4 regions of the Williamsia sp. z34 genome follow, and region 3 is predicted to be linked to each of the others. Evidence: predicted binding sites of a transcription regulator. Region 3 holds the regulator's gene; each other region holds the start of a gene.
What was found. The regulator LexA, encoded in region 3, represses DNA repair genes until DNA is damaged. The targets are predictions, from matches to a motif close to CGAACANNTGTTCG.
Positions count from the first base shown of each region.

Region 1: AC51GT_RS07835 (HNH endonuclease signature motif containing protein) is a predicted target of LexA. The motif match lies at 1,321-1,334, and genes of this name have one in related genera.
Region 2: AC51GT_RS15025 (DUF222 domain-containing protein) is a predicted target of LexA. The motif match lies at 1,344-1,357, and genes of this name have one in related genera.
Region 4: AC51GT_RS19235 (DUF222 domain-containing protein) is a predicted target of LexA. The motif match lies at 2,038-2,051, and genes of this name have one in related genera.

Region 1 covers NZ_JCANWW010000002.1:740,291-743,650, forward strand. The annotation lists gene AC51GT_RS07830 (hypothetical protein) at 164-1,222, shown strand; gene AC51GT_RS07835 (HNH endonuclease signature motif containing protein) at 1,397-3,064, shown strand; gene AC51GT_RS07840 (FAD-binding dehydrogenase) at 2,977-3,360, opposite strand, start outside.
Region 2 covers NZ_JCANWW010000005.1:332,961-336,320, forward strand. The annotation lists gene clpB (ATP-dependent chaperone ClpB) at 1-1,250, shown strand, start outside; gene AC51GT_RS15025 (DUF222 domain-containing protein) at 1,432-2,262, shown strand; gene AC51GT_RS15030 (HNH endonuclease signature motif containing protein) at 2,231-3,211, shown strand; gene AC51GT_RS15035 (MerR family transcriptional regulator) at 3,212-3,360, opposite strand, start outside.
Region 3 covers NZ_JCANWW010000002.1:269,117-272,476, forward strand. The annotation lists gene hflX (GTPase HflX) at 1-46, shown strand, start outside; gene AC51GT_RS05585 (acyl-CoA dehydrogenase family protein) at 155-1,297, shown strand; gene lexA (transcriptional repressor LexA) at 1,411-2,130, opposite strand; gene AC51GT_RS05595 (LysM peptidoglycan-binding domain-containing protein) at 2,319-2,825, shown strand; gene nrdR (transcriptional regulator NrdR) at 2,916-3,360, shown strand, end outside.
Region 4 covers NZ_JCANWW010000008.1:13,317-16,676, reverse strand. The annotation lists gene casG (steroid-24-oyl-CoA synthetase) at 1-549, shown strand, start outside; gene AC51GT_RS19235 (DUF222 domain-containing protein) at 712-1,923, opposite strand; gene AC51GT_RS19230 (SdpI family protein) at 2,589-2,966, shown strand; gene AC51GT_RS19225 (SDR family NAD(P)-dependent oxidoreductase) at 3,003-3,360, opposite strand, start outside.

The sequences.
Region 1 (3,360 bases), 470 kb from region 3:
CAATAGGCCATATCAGACCAGCGGCGCCGTATAATCCGACGTACATTGTCCGCGTTCACTTTTCACAGAGCCGAGGAATGCAGTGCCACCTTCTACTCGCCAGGCACCTCGACTCGGATTGTTCACCCGCAACGCGGTGGGAACGTCCTCCGCCGAAGCGTTCATGATCATCGCCATCGCCACGATCCTGGTCACCCGGGCATATCTCTGGTTGACCGACTACCCGCAGGTCGGCGGCGGCACCCTGCACATCGCCCACGCGCTTTACGGTGGCGCGCTGATGATGCTTGCACTACTGGTGAATTGGTGGTTTCTCGGCTATGGTTCGCGCGTACTCACGGTCCTGTTCGGCGGGATCGGATTCGGGCTCTTCCTGGACGAGGTGGGCAAGTTCGTCACGAAGGACAACGACTACTTCTACGGGCCCTCCGCCGAAATCATGTATGTCTTGGTGGTGGTCGTCATCATCATCGGTCGAATGATGAGGGAGATCAGGCCGCTCACCGCCAACGAAAATCTCGCGTCCGCGGCCGCCATCGCGGCCGACGGAGTCGCCCGGGGACTCCAGGCGCACCGCAGGGAACTCGCGTTACGAATGGTCGAGCAGGCCGAAGAACTCGGGGCCGACCCGGCGTCCGCGCGAAGTATTCGGGAACTCTTGATCGGCGCACCCATCGCGTCTGCCCGCCTGTATGCGTTACAGCAGTGGGCACCTCGCCTGGTGCCGAACTTCTTCCGGCATCCGCGGTGGCTCCCGATCGTGTCCTGGCTGATGATCTTTTCGGCGACGGTCGCCTTTGCATTCTCCACCGTCGGCGTGACGCTGGGAAACACGTATTACGAAAGCAACCACGTCGAACTGGACTTCGGCGGACGGAACATCGCCACGGTCATCCTGATGGTCAGCGCCGTTGTCACGCTGGCCTTTTCGGTGCCGGCGATGATGGCCCGGAAGCGGACGGACAAACCATGGCCACTGCAACTCCTGCGCTATGCCGCACTCACGTTCACGATGCTCAACGCACTGGTTGACTTCGCAACCGACGGTTTCGGCGCTTTGGCCAACCTGGGCGTCGGTCTTTTCACTTTGGCGATCATCTCCTACCACCTCGAGCTCCGGGCCCGCCAAGCCAGACCGCGGGCACACGACGAGGCCGTCGCTGCGACCGACGATGCCGCCGAGGTCAAGTCCGTATCGCCCGAACCCGTCGGCCGGCCGTAATCATCGAGCAACAGCAAACCGCCTGGCGCCGATCACATCTGGCCCACGCAAACGCTTTGTCTCGCGCCCAGGTTGGTCCGGCCAGGACCCAAATTAGTCGAACAAACATTCGACACATAGTCGATTTCCGGTGTATCCTGATCGTAAGCGTTTTGATCAGATGTGCTGGGGGGCATGATGTCTGACGATCCACCTGTTGACTCTTCGGTTGATTCCTCGCCGGTTCCGGTACTGGTGCGCATGTACCTCGAGTTGGAGTTGCTCGTTGCCGATATCGCGGACTGCGCTGATTCCGATATGTCTGGCGCGGAAGTCAATGAGCTTGTGCGGGTGCATGAACGGATCGCTCGTAAGGTTGAGTTCACCGGGTTGCGTCACCTGTTGCGGGTCTCGGATCGGTCATCGTTTACCGAAGCCGGGTATTCGTCGTTGTTCGGTTTCACCCGTAGCGAGTTGCGGTTGACCAAAGGGCAAACCATGTCCCGGATCCGGGGCCTGGAGGCGGTCGGCCGATTCCATACGTTGCAGGGTGAGGTGTTGGCGCCGAAATGCCCTGCGGCCGAGCAGGCGTGGTCACGCGGTTTGATCGGGGTGGCGCATATGGATGTGATGTTGGATGTGCGCAAGCAGATCCCGTCGGCCTCGGATCCGGCTGTCTATGACGTGGTCGATCACTGGATGACCGAAGAGGCCGTCGGCCAAGATCCCACCCAGCTGACCGCCGCCGGTCGCGCGGTGTTGGCCCGGGTCGACCCCGATGGTCGGTTGACTGATGATTCGGATCGGGCCCGTAAACGGTCGATGGGTATCGGGGATCAGGGGGTAGATCTGATGGCCAAGATCACCGGCACCCTGGATCCGGAAACGCTGGCCTTGTTGAGGACGGTGATGGATGTGTGGGCGGCGCCGGGGATGAACAATCCAGCCGACCCCAACTCGCCGACCGGGGCGTCCGATGATCCGAAACAGGACCAAGAGTTGATCAAGGCTGCCGCTGAGCGGGATACCCGCTCGAAGGGCGAACAATTCCACGACGCGCTCAAGGCGATCCTGAAGACGATTTTGGAGTGCAACCTGCTTGGGAAGTCGCATCGGGGTTTGCCGGCGCAGTTGGTCATCACGATGACCAAAGAGCAGCTTGACGAGTGCGCGGGGATCGCCAGAACGGCGTCGGGAGTGGACATTCCGGTCAACGAGGCCCTGAATTTGGCGGCCCGGTCGGACAAATATCTGGCCGTGTTTGCTGACCACTCCGCTGAGGTGTTGTATCTCGGCCGGACCAAACGGACCGCGCAGAAGGGGCAACGGTTGGCGTTGTTCGTCCGGGATCGCGGTTGTTCGCATCCTGGTTGTACCAATCCGGCGACCTGGGTCGAGGCCCATCACTTACTTGCCTGGATCAATGGTGGTTTGACCGACATCGACATGATGGGATCAGCCTGCCCGCCGCACCACAAACTCATCGGTGATGGACCGCATCAGTGGCAAACAATCATGATCACCGAAGGCCCCGACACGGGTCGGGTCGGCTGGATACCGCCGGCGTCGGTGGATCCGGAAAGAAAACGCGGGTCAACCGGGCCCAGCATGTCAACGAAACCCTCGCAGCAGCCTGGCAAAAAGTGCTCGCCGACCGCCAGGACTCACTCGCACAACACCGACAAAAACTCTCCCGCGATCACGACAACGGCGAATCCGCGCCAGAACCCGAAGCCGAACCGGAGGTCGATGATCCTGACCAGACCGACTAGCGACTACCCGAGGTCACGCGCCAGTGCACGTCCGGCCGCGCGACCGGAGAAGATGCATCCGCCCAGGAAGGTTCCCTCCAGAGCGTTGTAGCCATGCACCCCGCCGCCACCGAATCCCGCGACCTCACCGGCAGCGTACAAACCGTCGAAGGCACTGCCATCGGAGCGGATCACCTGCGAGTCGAGGTTTGTCTCCAGACCGCCCAGGGTCTTGCGCGTCACCAAGTGCAGGCGAACAGCGATCATCGGACCGTATTTCGGGTCTTCGAGGCGGTGGGGCGCTGCGACTCGAATCAGCTTGTCACTGAGGTAGTTACGCGCATTGCGGATCGCCATGATCTGCATGTCTTTGGTATAGCTGTTGTCGATCTGGCTGTCGCGGGCACG
Region 2 (3,360 bases), on a different contig from region 3:
ACGCCGCGTCGAAGATCCGCCTCGACAAGCTCCGTCAGGAGCTGGCCGACCAGCGAGAGAAGCTCAACGAGCTCTCCGCGCGCTGGCAGGGTGAGAAGAACGCGATCGACTCGGTCCGCGACCTCAAGGAACGCCTCGAAAACCTGCGCGGTGAATCCGAGCGGGCCGAGCGCGATGGGGATCTGGGCCGGGCAGCCGAACTGCGGTACGGCACCATCCCGACCCTGGAAAAGGAACTCGCTGCCGCCATGGAGAAGTCGGGTGCAGACCCGACCGGCGACGTGATGCTGCAGGAAGAGGTCGGCCCTGACGATGTGGCACAGGTGGTTTCCGCCTGGACGGGTATCCCGGCCGGCCGCATGCTCGAGGGTGAGACCGCGAAACTGCTGCGGATGGAAGACGAACTCGGATCTCGGGTCGTCGGCCAGAAGCTGGCCGTCGAGGCGGTGTCCGACGCGGTTCGTCGTGCTCGCGCCGGTGTCGCCGACCCGAACCGGCCGCTGGGCTCGTTCCTGTTCCTCGGACCGACCGGCGTCGGTAAAACCGAGTTGGCCAAGGCTCTTGCCGAGTTCTTGTTCGACGACGAACACGCCATGGTTCGCATCGACATGAGCGAGTACGGCGAAAAGCACAGTGTGGCAAGGCTCGTGGGTGCTCCTCCCGGCTACGTAGGCTACGAGTCCGGTGGCCAATTGACCGAGGCCGTTCGACGCCGCCCCTACACGGTGGTGCTGTTCGACGAGGTCGAGAAGGCACATCCGGATGTGTTCGACATCCTGCTGCAGGTGCTCGACGAGGGACGGCTGACCGATGGTCAGGGCCGCACGGTCGACTTCCGCAACACCATCTTGATCCTGACGTCCAACCTGGGAGCAGGTGGCGACAAGGACCAGGTGATGGCGGCCGTCCGGGCGGCGTTCAAGCCGGAGTTCATCAACCGACTCGACGACGTCGTGGTGTTCGACTCGCTGACCGCCGAACAACTGGTGTCGATCGTCGACATCCAGCTCGGCCAGCTGGGCAAGCGCCTGGCACAGCGTCGGTTGCAGCTGGAGGTCTCGGAGGACGCCAAGAAGTGGCTCGCCACCCGCGGATTCGATCCGCTCTACGGTGCCCGCCCGCTGCGCCGGTTGGTGCAGCAGGCGATCGGCGACCAGCTGGCCCGGGCATTGCTGGCCGGCAAGATCGCCGACGGCGACGTTGTCCCGGTGACCACCAGCGACGATGCCGAGACGTTGGTCGTCGGCTGACCTGGCCGACTGTTTGAACGAGAACCCCTGCACCGCAACGGTGTAGGGGTTCTCGCTTGTTGCGGGAACGAGGATTGACACTCTCGATCAGTTCGAACATACGTTTGATTACTCGGCATTTTGGGGCTACACTTCTCTTCAAGCGCTTTCGCGTTCGTTCACAGGGGCTGGGGGGTCCGGGGTGTCTGATCAGTTCGCAATCGACATGCCGACGCATGCTGCCCTGCTCGAGCTCGAGGCGGCTGTCGAGCGCATCGCCACAACGGATTTGACGCCGCTGTCTGATGAAGACTGCGTGCGGGTGCTGCAGCGGATCGAAACCTCGACGCGAAGACTGCAGGCCGCAGCTTTGCCGGTATTACGCGAAGTTACTGTGCGGCGGGCTTTTTCGAAGGTGGGTTTCGGGTCGCCGGTGGCGATGCTCAAACACCTGTTGCGGTTGCGGCCCGGGGCGGCCCGTAAACGGCTGGAGGCAATGGACGCTCTGACCGCATCGGTGATGCCCAGTGGTGAGATCGTCGCACCGCGGTATCCGGAGACAGCGGCGGCGTTGCGGGACGGAGCGATCGATCTCGAGCATGCGGCGATCGTGTTGGACGTGATGGCCAAGATCCCCGCGAAGGTCGATGCGGAAAAGCGGGAGAACACCGAGGCCGCGATGGCGGAGTTGTGCCAGCGGTACACCCCGCCAGAAGTGGAGCGGATCGGTGAGCGGATCGTCGAGTATCTCGATCCCGACGGTACGTTGACCGACGATGCGGACCGCGCCCGCCATCGCGGTCTGAGCCTGGGCAATCAGTCCACGAACTTGATGTCGAAGATCACCGGCCATCTGGACCCGGTGACGCGCGCCCTGCTGGACGTGATGTTGACCGTCTGGGCCGCGAAAGGGATGAACAATCCTGGTGACCCGCTGTCCCCGTCGGGCGCGGTGGACGACCCGGCCCTGGACAAAGACATCCTGCAGGCCGCTGCTGACAATGACATTCGCAGTCAGGCGCAGCGCAACTGATGCGTTGAAGGCCGCGCTGCTGTATTTGATCGAGTCCGGTCAGCTCGGCAGATCGCACCGTGGTCTGCCGGTGCAGGTGATCATCTCGATGACGAAAGATCAGCTCGACGAATCGCTGCGGTCCTCACCTGACGCCGCCGGTGTGGTCATCGACATCGATGAACGCGACGACGGTGTTGCCGATGCCGATGCCGATGCCGATGCCGATGCCGAGGTACCGGACGAGTCGCAGCCGGAGCCGGAGCCTGAATCGGAATCGGAATCGGTGGAGGTTCTCGAGCCGGAGGTGCTGGAGCCGAGCAGGACCCGATCGGGTGAACTTGTGCCACTTGAAAGCCGGAGTCCGGTGCGGCCGTACGGATCAGGTGTGGCGTATACGGCGACCGGAACGATTCTGCCCATCGGTGATGCTGTGGAACTCGCTGTGCGCAGCGACAAATCGTTGGCGATCTTCAAGAATCACTCGAACGAGATCCTGTACTACGGGCGGGCGCGTCGGCTGGCGAGCGAGTCGCAGCGGCTGGCGATGTTCGCTGCTCATCGCGGTTGCTCGACGCCAGGATGTTCAAATCCGGCAATGTGGGCCGAAGCCCATCACATTTTGGAATGGGTGCTCGGCGGATTCACCGATATCTTCAACGAGGCACCGGCGTGTCCGCAGCACCACAAGCTGATCGGTCCGGGGGTCAATCAATGGCAGACGGTGATGCTCACCGAAGGACCGGATGCGGGTCGGTGTGCCTGGATTCCACCGGCCTTCATCGATCCGGAAAGAAAGCCCATGGTCAACCGGGCGCACCACCCCGACGAGGCGCTTCGCGAGGCTCGGGAGGCAATGCGTATTCGTCGAATTGAGCAGCTGAAACAGCGTGAACTCGAGTGCGGCGTCCAGCCGCCGGATTCGCCGGGCACCCCCGACGAGGCTGGGCGGCCCGGCGAAAAGTGCTGATCAGCGGACGAAGTCGACCTGGACTTCGGTGACCCAGTGGGTTTGCTTGTCAGCCATTTCCAGGTAGATCTCTCGACCCTGCCCGGTCAGGGTGAATCCCTGATCGGTGACCCAGCGGTTGAGGGTTTGGTACGACGCGTCGATCGTGT
Region 3 (3,360 bases):
GCTGGCCAGTGCGCTGACCGAGTTCGCGGCCTCCGATCTGTTCTGAATCAGGCTGTTCCTGAAATCGGGACCGTCGAGCCTCTTGGGGTAAATGTAGAATCCAGTTACAGTTGTTGGAACCTGCACGTTTTGACACCTCGTTATGGAGACCTTGATGGAACGTACGCTTTTCGAGCCTGAACACCTCCTCTACCGCGATTCGTACCGCAGCTTCCTCGAGCAGCACGTGGCGCCGCACCACGCGCGGTGGGAAGAGCAGAACATCGTCGATCGCGATGTGTGGATCGAAGCAGGTAAGAACGGCTTCCTCGCCGTGGATGCACCCGAGGAGTTCGGCGGCGGCGGAGTCGACGACTTCCGCTATCAGGCCATCGTCTCCGAGGAATCCGCCCGCGGTGGATACAGCGGTCTGGGATTCACCCTGCACAACGACGTCATCGCGCCGTACCTGCTGGAGCTGACGACCGACGAGCAGAAGGCGCGCTGGCTTCCCGGGTTCACCTCCGGTGAACTCATCACCGCCATCGCGATGACCGAGCCCGGAACCGGTTCAGACCTGCAGGGCATCAAGACCACCGCCAAGAAAGACGGCGACCACTGGGTGCTCAACGGATCGAAGACCTTCATCACCAACGGCATAAACGCCGACCTGGTGATCGTGGTCGCACGTACCGACCCGGAGGCCGGCGCGAAAGGCTTCAGCCTGCTGGTCGTCGAACGCGGTATGGAAGGCTTCGAACGCGGCCGCAACCTCGACAAGGTCGGCATGAAGGCACAGGACACCGCCGAGCTGAGCTTCGACAACGTCCGCGTGCCCGCCGAGAACCTGCTCGGTGAAGAGGGTCTCGGCTTCATCTACCTCATGCAGAACCTGCCACGCGAACGGCTGTCGATTGCGGTGGTCGCTGCTGCCGCGATGGAGCAGGTGCTGGAGACCACCGTCCAGTACGCCAAGGACCGCAAGGCTTTCGGTCGTTCGATCGGCACCTTCCAGAACACCCGGTTCCTGCTGGCCGAGCTGTCCACCTCGACCACGACGACCCGCGTCTTCGTCGATCACTGCATCGGTCTGCTCAACGAGAAGAAACTGACCGTCCCCGACGCCGCGATGGCCAAGTACTACGCGACCGAGAACCAGGTGCACCTGGTCGACCGGTGCCTGCAGCTGCACGGTGGGTACGGCTACATGCGTGAATACTCGGTCGCCAAGGCGTTCCTCGATTCTCGCGTGCAGACCATCTACGGCGGAACGACCGAGATCATGAAGGAAGTGATCGGCCGCAGCCTCGGGGTCTGACCCCAGGATCTGATCGCTCACCGCCTCGAACGCGAAAGGCGGGGTGTACCGGAAAGTTCCGGTACACCCCGCCTTTCGCACTGTCTGGGGATGATCTGCCTACGACCGGCAGGTCAGAGTCGGCGCATCACGGTGACGACCTTGCCCAGGATGACGGCGTCGTTGCCCGGGATCGGATCGAACACCGGGTTGTGGGGCATCAGCCACACCGCGTCCTTGGTCCGTTTGAACGTCTTGATCGTGGCGTCACCGTCGATCATCGCGGCGACGATGTCGCCGTTGTCGGCCACATTCTGCTGGCGTACGACCACCCAGTCGCCGTCGCAGATGGCGGCGTCGATCATCGATTCGCCGACGACCTTGAGCAGGAACAGCGAACCCTCGCCGACCAGCTCCTTGGGGAGAGGGAAGACGTCTTCGACGGCTTCTTCGGCCAGGATCGGCCCGCCGGCGGCGATCCGGCCGAGCACCGGGACGAACGTCGGCGTGGGCATGGATTCGTCCGGTGTCTGGACCTGACCGGCCGCGGTGGCCGGGTTGAGGTCGGTGTCCTGGATGTTCACCGCGCGGGGCCGGTTGTTCTCGCGCTGCAGGAAACCCTTGCGTTCGAGGGTGCGGAGCTGGTGGGCGACCGAAGACGTCGAGGTCAGGCCCACCGCGTCGCCGATCTCCCGGATGCTCGGCGGGTAGCCGCGTTGGCGGACCGAGGTACGGATGACCTCGAGAACTGCTTTCTGGCGAGGGGTCAGTGAGCCCTCGGCGAGTGGTTCGGTGGCGACCACAGTGGTCGCGGCCCCGTCCGCCGGTGTCGGGGGCTGGGTTGTATCGGCCATCAGGTCCTCCAGTTCATGCGGTGTCGGGCGGGGTCCATGGGACAAAGATAGTGCAAATGGTCACAAGTCTCAAACATTTGTTCGAGAAGGCGTGGCGCTTTGTCGGAGGCCCGTGATACAAATCGAACACTCTTTCAATCGAACGAGTGATCGAATAGGGATTGAACCGATGACCGAGGACTGAACCCATGACTGCAGCCACCACCATCACCCGGCCGGCCACAGCTCGGCCTGTTCACCACCCCGAGAGCGATACCGCCACGCGCACCACGCGCCCGGTACGGCCCTCGGACACGACCCGCCCCGCCGGTCGCCGACTGTCCGCGCAGCGCCGCGTGGCCGTCTCCTGTGCCGCATCGCGTAACTCCGAGCAGCGGATACCGACCGAACGTGAGATGGTTTTCGTCCGTAGGCGCGCCTGGGCGGGCGCGGCGGTCACCGGCGTGGGGCTGATGCTGGTGGTCGCCTTCATGACGTTCTTCGGCGGAGTCATACAGCAGTCGAGCGATCCGGCCCGGCTGGGCACCGAGGTCGTCCGCGTCCAGTCGGGGGAGTCGTTGGGCGCCATCGCATCACGTATCGCCCCCGAGATGCCGACCGAGACCGTGGTCGCAAAGATCATGGAGCTCAATGCAATGAACAACTCGGCACTGTCGGTGGGTCAGGCATTGGTCACCCCGGTCTACGCGAGGTAGACGGTGGAGGGGCCGCGATCACGGACGGTATCCTCGAAGGCAGAGTGTCTGGTCAATCCGCCCAGGCCGTCGACTGTCGAGGGATCGTGCATGCATTGCCCGTTTTGCAAGAACGAGGACACCCGCGTAGTCGATTCGCGAGTGGCGGACGAGGGGCAGGCCATCCGTCGTCGCCGTGCCTGTTCGCAGTGTGCACGCCGCTTCACCACGGTGGAGACCGCGGTGCTGTCGGTGGTCAAGCGCACCGGCGTCACCGAACCCTTCAGCCGCGAGAAGGTCATGCGCGGCGTCCGCCGCGCCTGCCAGGGCCGTTCGGTGGACGACGACAAGTTGCAGCATCTCGCGCAGCAGGTGGAAGAAGCCGTGCGGGCATCGGGTTCGGCGGAAGTCCCCGCCAACGAGGTGGGTCTGGCCATCCTCGGCCCGCTCCGGGAACTCGACGAGGTCGCCTACCTTCGATTCGCCTCGGTCTACCGGTCATTCGACTCGGTGGACGATTTCCAGAAAGAAATCGACGACCTCAGGTCGAGCAAGT
Region 4 (3,360 bases), on a different contig from region 3:
GACATCGAGGCGTTCCCCGGCACCCTGGGCCGCCCCATCGTCACCGTGAGCCTGCAGATCCGCGATCCGTTCGGGGAAGTGCTTCCCGAGGGCACCGAGGGTGAGATCTGCGTACGCAGTCCGTTCGTCATGCTCGGCTATTGGGAAGACGAGGCAGCCACCGCCGCCGCCATCGCACCCGGACGATGGTTGCGCACAGGCGATTTCGGCCGCATGGACGGTGGACGGTTGCAGCTCACCGGCCGCCGCTCCGATCTGATCCTGCGCGGTGGCGAGAACGTCTACCCCACCGAGATCGAGCAGTGCCTCGACGAGCATCCCGACGTGGCCGAGTGCGCAGTGGTCGGCGTGCCTCATCCCGACCTGGGCCAAGAAGTCGCTGCCGTGATCGTCGCCCGGCCCGGAGCCTCCGTGACCGAAGACGACCTGCGCGCCTTCGCGACCGAGCGACTCTCGTATTACAAGGTCCCGACGCAGTGGCGGATCACGGAACATCCGTTGCCCCGCAACGCAACCGGCAAGATGATGCGACGCGCGATCACGGTCTGACGAACCAAGACTGACCACCGTGGTGTCGGCGCTCGGCATGTCCCGGCGCCGACACCACAGCCGCTCACACTGTGAAGTTGTCAAAGATGCATGCGCGGTCCCGACACGATCTCGGGTGCGCTGGTGGGAAGCTTTGGTGAAGTGGTGGAGAGTTTGATCTGGTCAGGCGGCCAGGGTCAGGGTGCGTCGGTTGTAGGCCGGTAGAGGTTTTCGCTGCGGATCGATATCGGCCGGCGGGATCATCCACGGGTGTCCGTCCGAGCCCATGATCACGTCCCAGCCGGTGTTGTGGACCGCCATGTGGCAGGTGCGGCACAGCAAGCACCCGTTCTCCAGAGTGGTCAGACCGCCGTCGACGAAGTGCACGATGTGATGGCAGTCCGACCAGCTCGCATGTCCACCGCATTTCACACAGCAGGTGTCGCGAATGATGATGGCCTTGCGGACCAGACCGGTGAAGAGCCGTTTGGGTGGACTGAGATCGATCGGGACGTCCTGCCCGTCGAGGGTGATGGAGGTGATCGACGAATCACACGCCAACATCGCAGCGGTCGCTTCGGTGACCGGACCCATCCACGGCAGGGTGGCAGCCTCCGGATGATCGGCAGGCACGGTGACCATCACCTCGGTGCGCGGCGCTGACACCAGCGTCTGTCCACCACCGCCGCAGTCCAACAATTGATGTAGCGCGTCCGCGCGGCGTTGGGTTGGGGACCGCGGATCATCCGAACCATCTGGCTCAGGACGTGCCCGGGACCAGAGATCCAACGCCGAGTGCAACTTTTCCCCGATCACCGCATCAAGATCGAATGTGCCGACACAGCGGCCCTCGCGGACTTTGTATTCCAGACTGTTCAACGACCGGTCTTCGGCCGGCGGCGGACCACCAGTATCTGCGGCGATCTCGTTGCCCAGTGCGCGGGCTGCGGTGCTGATCTCCGCCGGCGGTGCTCCGGAGATGGCGTGGTTCAACAGTTTCCGCACGAACCCGACCTGCTCCTCGGCGGCGACCGGATCCTCCGACCGCCCGACAACATGGGCGACACCCTTGACTACCGCATCGACATGCTCAGAGGACAGAAACCCATCCTTCGAATACCCGGCCGTACGATCCAACCCGACCAAACCAAGTCCGATGCGCAACCAGCGATACGCCGAAACTGGTGCCGCACCGTTGGCCTGCAACAACTTCGACGTCGTCGACCCCGCCTCACGGGCAATGCCCGACTCGTCGATCACCGCCGCACACACCGCCAGCTGATGCTCGGTGGCATTACGCAGCGTGATCAGATCTTTCACCACCCCCAACACCGCGTTCGCGTCATCGGGTATCGCCAGGTCGACCAGATCGTCGACCATCTCGAGAAGTCGCATGGCACAGCACCTTCCAAGGAGAGAACACACAAACCGGGGCGTCGACCGGGTGTCTCTGCGGGGAAGGCGTCAGATACGTGATGCTCGGGGCCGACTAATTACAGCCTAGTCGATCGAACATACGTTCGCAATGGTTTTTGTGAATCAATTCCGCTCGGACCCAACGTCTTTCGGTAGCAAGACGAAATACCTAACCTCAATCTCGATCGAACAGCCCAATAGACAAGGTGTTGTAACTGCAGGAACCAATGCCGATTCGGCCTGCCCTGCACCAATTGCAGTAGTTTGTCGTTCTTTGGCGGAGTTCTCCAGTCGCAGCGTTTGCGTGGGCGGCCGTTGAGTTCAGGTACGACGTTGGCAAGGGTACCGACCCCCGGATCAGCAGCGCCTTCCCCAATACCGTGGTAGCCCTCGAACCTCGACCTCACCGCACGCAGCGTGGACACCTGAGCCCGCGTTTGCCCGTTGAGGGCCGTCGCGCCAGAGATGAAAGACGCTGCTGCCGCCGGTAACCCGCCCGCAAACTACCCCGCTACTCATCCGCCAACACCTGGATCGCGTCACCCCGGACAGCCGCGTCGGCATCGATTCGCATACAGTCAGGTGTGTTCCAGCGGCACCCGCCGGGAACTCCGATGCACGCAATCTGACGTAGAGGCCGGCCGGTGGCATCATCTGACCTACTGGGTCTGACGGCGTCACTGACGTCGTCGACGCTCATCGTCGCGTTCGCTGCCGGACTGATGCCGCGACTCGTCGGTGACGAGCCGAATCCCGTCATGGGCATACGCACGAAGGCGACTTTGTCGAGCCCTGAAGCGTGGCAGTTGGCCCATCAGGTTGCGCGGCCGCTTCTGCGCCGGGCGGTCTGGACAGCCTTGGCGGGGTTATGCATACAGGTCGCGATCGGCGTCATCACAGGTTTCGGATCTGTGGTGTCAGCTGTCGCTGCAGCCGTCATGTTTCTGGTGGTGCTCGTCGTCCTGCTCTATTCAGCGGTGAAGGGCAACAACGCGGCGAAATCGCTGCGGCCGCGCAGGTAGCAACCGCAGGAGCCCGAAAAAATGCCAGAGACGACCCTAATCGACGGCCGGCGCCCATTGGACACCGTTGATGTGGGCACCACCGTCGACGAAAAGGGTGTTGCCGGTGAGGTAACGGCTGTCATCACCGGCCAGGAAGACGGCAACGGGACCGATGTCGTCCAGCGGATCACCGATGCGACCCATGGGGTTCTCCGCGGCCATGCCGGCGGCCATCTCCGGGTTGGCCTCGACAACCCGCTTATAGGCCTCGCTCTGTGCACCCGGACAGATCACGTTGCAGCACACCTGATGCGGTGCCCACTCACGGGCCGCGGTCCGGGTCAGGCTGCGCAGGGCCTCTTTGGCAGCGTTGTATTGAACCGAGTACATGTGCGCGTTGACACCATTGAGC